Linked DNA regions of Halorhodospira halochloris. The main gene of each other region encodes a partner of the protein of the gene in region 2 in a complex. Links are inferred from orthologs where the notes say so. Each region holds a gene or a part of one and is shown on either strand. Other genes may lie near its edges.

Region 1 (3,165 bases), 1.1 Mb from region 2 along the record:
GCAACCATATCATCGGTTACCTCGCCGCGGATCCGGCAAGCATATTCACGCTCCACCCCCTTGGATGGATGCATAAGGGCGTTGGCCAGCTCACCGTCATTAGTAAATAGCAACAAGCCCTGACTATTTAAATCCAATCTGCCCACGGCAATCCAGCGACCTGGTGTGCGCGGCAACCGGCGAAACACCGTAGGCCGCCCCTCCGGGTCAGATCGAGTAGTAACTTCACCTTCCGGCTTATTGTAAACGAGCACCCTGATAGGCGGCTGCCGATGCACCCGCTGGATCAGCCGGCCATCAAACTCAACCAGATCACGCGGCCCGACTCGATCCCCCAGCCTAGCAGTACGACCGCCGACAGTTACCCTACCCTGTGCAATCGCAGTCTCCATCTCGCGGCGTGACCCAATTCCGGCACGTGCCAGCACCTTTTGGAGTTTTTCTCCCTGAGGAGAATCATTCTCTTGAGCCAAATTGTTACCTTCTTGGTCAGCCACTCTATTCCCCTCTCACTGTGGAGGACTCCGCACATTCTGACGCGGGGTTTTCCGCTGCCTGCCGATCAGCCTGCTGCTTATCACTAGACTCATGTACTGCAGCCAAATCTGGCAGTTGAGCCAGGCTATCAAGATTAAAATGGGCTAGAAAGGCATCGGTGGTTGCATACAGCGCAGGACGGCCTGGGACATCGCGCTTGCCGATCACCTGCACCCAGTCCAACTCTTCCAGTGTGCGGATAATAGATGTACTGACACTAACTCCGCGGACATGCTCAATTTCGCCGCGCGTTATTGGTTGGCGATATGCAATCAAAGCCAAAGTCTCAAGCAGGGCGCGCGAGTATCTTGCCGGCCTTTCTTGCCATAACCTTGAGACCCACGGCGCTAATTCGGAACGCACCTGGATTCGGTAGCCCCCCGCCACCCTACGTAGCTCAATCCCACGCTGTTCATATTCAGACGCAAGGTTGTCAAGCTCCTCACGGACCCGTTCCGCAGAAGGCGGCTCGATGCCGTCATCACTGACAAAGAGATCTTGTAACTGACTAATCCGCAATGGCTCACCCGACGCCAGCAGGGCTGCTTCGATGATATTCTTGACGGTGGGCATGGAAATTTAAGATCAACGTGCTCGAACGTAAATGGGCGCAAAAGCTTCGGCCTGAGCTAGTTCTATCAGTGACTCGCGCACCAACTCCAGCAAAGCAAGGAAGGTCACCACCACGCCTGACCTACCCTCAGAGGCAGTAAACAGCTCGCCAAGCGGAGTATAACTATCATGGGGCAGCTTTTTAAGTGTTTCGCTCATTCTCTCGCGGACGCTGATCGCCTGCCTCTCAACACTATGGGTTTGATACCGCTCGGCGCGCTGTAATAACCCGGTAAGTGCTGTGAGCAGATCTTTGAGCCCGACATCTGGTGGCGGAGTCTGCGGACGGCATTCAGGCGCACAAACAGCTGCCGTAAAAACATCACGTCCCAACCGCGGTTGTTGATCTAGCTCCTCTGCAGCTTGCTTAAACTGCTCGTACTCTTGCAACCTACGAATCAATTCGGCCCTGGGATCTTCAGTCTCTTCATCTTCTGCACTTGAACTCGGCCGGGGCAAAAGCACACGTGATTTTATCTCTGCCAGCATCGCCGCCATCACCAAGTACTCTGCGGCAAGCTCAAGGCGCAATTCGCGCATTAGCTCGACGTAGTTCATGTACTGGCGTGTTATCTCGGCAATAGGGATATTGAGGATATCAAGGTTCTGACGGCGGATAAGGTAGAGCAGCAGATCGAGAGGCCCCTCAAAGGCCTCTAGAAAGACCTCTAGGGCGTCAGGCGGAATGTACAAATCATCGGGGAGACGGCTGAGCACCTCCTCGCCTATTCTGGCAACATGCTCACCGTTCTCATGCTGCTGCCCAGCGCCCTCTTCGTAGCCATCTACCTGCTCTGGAGGACAATCAGTACGCTGTTGCGAATCCAGCACCTCTTCGCTCACCGATACTCCAATCCCATCGCTCCACGCACCTCTGACAATGTCTCACGCGCCTCTTCCCGAGCCCTCTCACAGCCATCAAAGATAATCGAGCGGACATGTTCAGGGTCATTCTCATACTCTTTAGCCCGCTCACGGATAGGCGCTAATTCAGCCTCCACAGACTCAACAACACAGCGTTTGCACTCAATACAGCCGATGCCCGCCTTCGGGCACTCTTCGGCAACCCAGCTGCGGGTGTCATCCCCAGAGTAAACCTTATGAAACTCCCACACCGGGCATTTTTCCGGATTGCCAGGATCATTTCTCCGCACCCGGGCCGGATCAGTTGGCATAGTGCGAATCTTACGCTCAACCTCATCAGTAGGCTCGCGCAAACCGATAGTATTGGCATAAGACTTTGACATCTTGCGCCCATCCAGGCCGGGCATTTTAGCCGTTGGGGTCAGCAACACATCCGGCTCAGGCAACAATTCGCGACTGCTGCCATCGAGGTAGCCAAATAGCCGCTCGCGGTCAGCTACAGTAATGTTCGGCTGGCCATCTAGCAGCGCATGAGCAACCTCTAGTGCCTCGCGATCGCCACTTTGCTGATAGCGCTGACGTAAATCGTTATACAAGCGGGCGTTTTTTTTGCCCATTTTGCGCGCCGCTTGTTTGGCTTTTTCCTCAAAGTCGGGCTCCACACCGTATAGGTGATTAAAACGGCGGGCCACTTCGCGCGTCAGCTCAAGGTGAGCAACCTGATCCTCCCCCACTGGGACCTCAGTAGCCTTGTAGATGAGCACATCAGCTGACTGCAACAACGGATAACCAAGGAAACCGTACGTGGCCAAATCTCTATCACGCAGCTGCTCCTGCTGATCCTTGAAGCTCGGCACCCTTTCCAGCCACCCCAGCGGGGTTATCATCGACAGCAAAACATGCAACTCAGCATGCTCAGGGACCCTAGACTGAATAAACATGCAAGCCAACTTAGGGTTTATACCGCACGCCAGCCAGTCGATAACCATCTCCCAGACGTTATCACCAACCACCCCTGGCGTCTCATAGTGAGTGGTCAGGGCATGCCAATCGGCAACAAAGAAGAAGCACTCATACTCGTTTTGCAGGTTGACCCAGTTCTTTAGAACACCGTGATAATGCCCCAGATGCAGGCGCCCAGTCGGACGCATA
Region 2 (4,436 bases):
TCATCCTCTCTGAGTAGATCATCGATACTCTGCAGGGCATCCTCATCAATAAAGGGGGTATCATAGTTCGGCGCCGGCGGATGGTCATAGGGGGCATCCAGATCATCGATAAAGACCTTATCCTTATTCTGTTCCGGCGAGCCGCCAGCAAACCAGCGCGAGCTTTTAGTCTTGAGACCCTCTTTGCTACTAGAGCTACTCGGATCACCTTGGCTTCCGGAGCCACTCTCCCTGGCCCGACGGCGCTTCTCCCGCCACCGCCCGACGAGATAAATGGCCACCAGCACCAAAAGACCGATGCCAAGGATTGTCCAGCGTAAAGGATCCATGGCTTACCTCTCTCCCAGCAGTGCAGCGCAGCTGTCGGGGCGCATCGGGTTACTATCAACTCGAGTCATAAAACAGCTCCCATCAGGCACCAGCCATCTCCGCAGCCTCTTTTACATCGACCGCAACCAGCCGCGATACCCCCGGCTCATTCATGGTCACACCCAATAAGTGCGACACCCGCTCCATGGTAGTACGATTGTGGGTAATCAGGATAAACTGCACACGCTCCGACATTTCAGCCACCAAATCGCAAAATCGCCCTACATTGGCCTCATCAAGCGGCGCATCGACCTCATCCAGCAGGCAAAATGGCGCCGGATTGAGGTTAAATATAGCAAATACCAAGGCCACCGCGGTCAATGCCTTCTCCCCACCAGACAACATATGGATGTTGGTGATCCGTTTGCCTGGCGGTTGAGCAAGGACTACCACCCCGGTAGAGAGTAAATCGTCGTCGGTCAGCTCCAGGTAGGCCCGCCCGCCACCAAATAGGCGCGGGAAGAGCTTACCCAACTCTTGATTAACCTGCTCAAAGGTCTCACGAAAACGCGAACGGGTCTCCCGGTCAATGCGGCGAATGGCGCTCTCAAGGGTCTCAAGGGCCTCGGTCAAATCAGTGTACTGCTGATCGAGATAGCTGCGCCGCTCCTCGAGCTGCTCACACTCATCGATGGCCGCCAGATTAACCGAACCGAGACGGCGAATACGCTCCGCAGTCTTCTCCAGGGCGTCATCCCAGGCACTGATGTCTACCTCTTCAGCGTCACTGGGCAACCGCTGCTCGATGGCCTGTTCATCCTCACCCAGTTCGGCCAGAGCAGTCTCTTCGTGGCTGCGATGGACGCGCAACTCGCCTAACTCCAAGCGCTGCGACTCAAGCTGCTCGCGCAAAGACTCAGCGCGCTGTTCAGCTTCCAGACGCTGGCGATCCTGCTCGCGTAGGCGCCTATCGAGCTCTTCACTGTCGCGGCGCAGCTGCTGCAATTCGCTCTCGAGTTGACTGCGCTGCTCAAGGAGGGACTCGCGCTTAGCGCGCAGTTCACCAACCGGACTGTCCTCCTCGGCTAGGGCCGCGGCGAGTTCATCGCGCTGCTTCATCAGTCGCTCGCGCTGTTCGGCAGCCTTATCCAGCTGTTTACTTAACGAATCCAGCGCGGTCTGCGCCTGCTGGCGCTGCATGGACAGATCATGACGGCGCTCACGCGCTGAGCGCAAGCGCTCGGCGGCCTGTTCCAGATTATCCCGCAGCTGTTCGCGCTCAACCTCCAACTCCTCAAGCCCGGCACCGGTCTGCGCCGCCTCCTCAGCTGCCTTTTGCGCAGCTTGATCGGCCTCAGCGCATTCGCTCTGGGCAGAGCTTTGCTGGGCGATCAGCCGCTGCCGCTCGTCGGCCAGCTCAGCACGGCGCTGCTCAGCTCGCTCAAGCTGCTCGCGGCGCTGCTCCAAACGAGCTGCCAGTTCGGCTTGACGGCGATTGAGCGGCCCCAATTCGGCAGCCTTCTCATCGCGCTGGGCCTGCGCCTGACTAACACCATCGCGTGCCGCGGCGAGCTTTTCAGTGAGCTCAGCAAGGCGCTCCTCAGCCGCCTCAAGCTCAGCCCGCAATTGCTGCATCTGCTGTTCGCGCTCCAGGACCCCGCTCTCAGGCTGACCGGTGGCAGGTGTGCGCAACCAATCGCTACCCAGCCATACCCCCTCAGGGGTAACAATACTCTCTCCTGCCCGCAACTCAGAGCGCAGGCCCAGCGCCTGCTCCAGGCTGTCCGCGCAGCGCACCCCGGCGAGCAGCTCACGCAGCACCGCGGCACCGCTGACATGCTCGAGCAGATATCCCGAGCCGGGCCCGTCCTCATGAGCCGGGGGGTGTTGTCCCGTGCAACTTATCAAAACAACCCCCGGTCCTGTACTTTGATCTTGCCCCCTACTTTCGCCTTGACCTGCTAAAGCCTTCTCTACCAGCTCGCTTGAGGTGATCTCATCGTGCTCGACACAGACCCCCTGCAGCATCTCAGCGAGCACCACCTCCAGTGCCTGCGCCCAGCGGCTGTCCACCTGCAGCCGCTCGGCAAGGCGCGGGGCATCACCCCAGCCCTGCTGCTCAAGCCACTCGCGCAGTTCGCCACCGTCTCTGCCTAAGGCAGCCTCCTGCAGGGTCTCCAATGAGGTCAACCGGGCGCGGGTATCGCTAACCTCCTCGCGCGCCTGCTCTAAATCCGCGGCTACGGCATCGCGCTGGGCAATCAGTTGCTCTAATTCGCCAGCTGCACTATCGCGCTGCTCCTGGAGCGACTCCAAATCCTGCTCGAGCGCCTCAGACTGCGCCTCCAGCTCACCGATCTCCTCCTCCAGGGCCTGGATATCGAGCCCCTGCTGCTCACTATCGAGCCGCGTGATGCGTTCGGCCAGTTCCTCTGCCCGCCGTGCTGCTGCCTCATAACGGGTCCGCTCGACCTCTTCGCGCCGCTGAGCTGCTTGCTGCTCGGCACGCTGCGACTCTGCCCGATCACGCCAAGCATCCAGATCCCGCCGCGCCTGCTGCTGCTCGGCATCCGCCGCTTGCTCTTCTTCCTCTGTTGCCTCGAGCAGCGGCTCCAATTCGGCAAGCTGCTCGCGCAGCTCACTCAGGCGCTGTTGATCTTGATCACTGTCACCCTCCAGCTCACTCAGTGCCTCTCGGGTCTGCTCCAGCTCTTGCTCACGGCGCTGGCGCAGCTCTCGGGTACTATTGATCTTCTCCTCCAAAGAGGCCAACTGCGCACCGGTCTCATAGTATTGCCCCTGCAGTTTATTCAGCTCGTCATTGCGCTGGCTAAGGTTATCGCGCAGGGTTTCTATCTCGTTCTCGGCGTGACGCTGCTCGGCTACCGCGCTCTGGCGCTGGTTTTCAAGATCGGCTAGGGTCTGTTCCAGGGCCTCAATCCGCTGATCGAGACGGCGCCGGCGCAGCAGCGATAGCTCAGCCCGTAACTGCCGTTCCTCGGCGCGGTAACGGCGATACTTCTCGGCCACCTCGGCCTGGCGGCGCAACTTCTCTAGCTGCTTATATACCTCGTCACGAACATCATCGAGGCGCTCTAGGTTCTCGCGTGTATCCCTAATCCGGCGCTCGGTTTCGCGCCGGCGCTCCTTATAGACAGATATCCCAGCCGCCTCCTCGAGGTAGACACGAAGTTCCTCGGGGCGCGACTCGATCACCCGCGAGATCATCCCCTGCTCGATGATGGTATACCCGCGCGGACGCAGCCCTGTGCCAAGAAAGGCCTCACTGATATCCCGGCGGCGACAGCGCGTCCCATTAAGCAGGTACTGCGACTGACCCTCGCGATTTACCTGCCGTTTTACCGATATCTCATTGAATGCTGAGTATTTGCCACCTATAGCGCCATCGCTGTTGTCGAACAGCAGTTCAATGCTAGCCTTGCTGACTGGCGCACGCTCACTCGAGCCGTTGAATATGACATCGGTCATCGACTCGCCACGCAGGTGCTTAGCCGAGCTCTCACCCATAACCCAGCGCACCGCATCAATTATGTTAGACTTGCCGCAGCCATTGGGCCCTACTACGCCGACCATACGCCCGGGTAACGGTACAGGCGTCGGGTCTACAAATGACTTAAAACCGGCTAGCTTGATCCTTTTGAGCTGCATGATTTAGATTGCGAGGCGCTCCTGCCGCATTGCTAACTTAATGATATAGATGTCCTTACTCACCTACGAGTAACCTCTACCCCTCCCCCGGAGCCACTCAGTTGCCCCGGTGTGGAGGTCTTGGCGCCAGGGATGGCGCCATGAAGCCTCCAGGGACGGATTCGCGGCGTCCTCCACACCGGGGCAACTGAGTGGCTCCGGGGGAGATTTTAGAGGTTCCCTACGGGGGTTGTTAAACCCGTGGGCACGGCAGTGCGACATTATCAAGCCTGGGGCGACACTTGGAAAGACTTGACTTTGCCGAAGTCTGTTGCAAAAAGTAATTGAAAATGACTACAGATAGCTCATCACTACTGGAAACCTTCACCAACCCCAATCCGGATCGGGATTACACCATTCAGATGGAGATCCCCGAGTTCACCTGCCTGTGCCCAAAGACCGGGCAGCCTGACTTCGCC

Evidence for each region.
Region 1: the proteins of smc (region 2) and HH1059_RS09550 are in contact, whole or in part, in a crystal structure (PDB 3ZGX), measured with the Bacillus subtilis proteins. The link is inferred for Halorhodospira halochloris from one-to-one orthologs.

Annotation. Positions count from the first base shown.
Region 1 is NZ_AP017372.2:2,088,401-2,091,565, forward strand. The notes cover bases 1-2,857. They hold HH1059_RS09550 (segregation and condensation protein A), read right to left. Parts: upstream 1,879-2,857; coding sequence 1,123-1,878; downstream 1-1,122. Other genes in these bases: rluB (23S rRNA pseudouridine(2605) synthase RluB), read right to left, coding at 1-497; scpB (SMC-Scp complex subunit ScpB), read right to left, coding at 499-1,110; HH1059_RS09555 (tryptophan--tRNA ligase), read right to left, coding at 1,989-2,857. Also shown: more of HH1059_RS09555, read right to left, coding at 2,858-3,165. UniProt on the Bacillus subtilis protein: Participates in chromosomal partition during cell division. May act via the formation of a condensin-like complex containing Smc and ScpB that pull DNA away from mid-cell into both cell halves.
Region 2 is NZ_AP017372.2:1,024,019-1,028,454, reverse strand. The notes cover bases 212-4,339. They hold smc (chromosome segregation protein SMC), read right to left. Parts: upstream 3,979-4,339; coding sequence 412-3,978; downstream 212-411. Other genes in these bases: queF (preQ(1) synthase), read left to right, coding at 4,308-4,339; zipA (cell division protein ZipA), read right to left, coding at 212-329. Outside these bases: more of zipA, read right to left, coding at 1-211; more of queF, read left to right, coding at 4,340-4,436. UniProt on the Bacillus subtilis protein: Required for chromosome condensation and partitioning.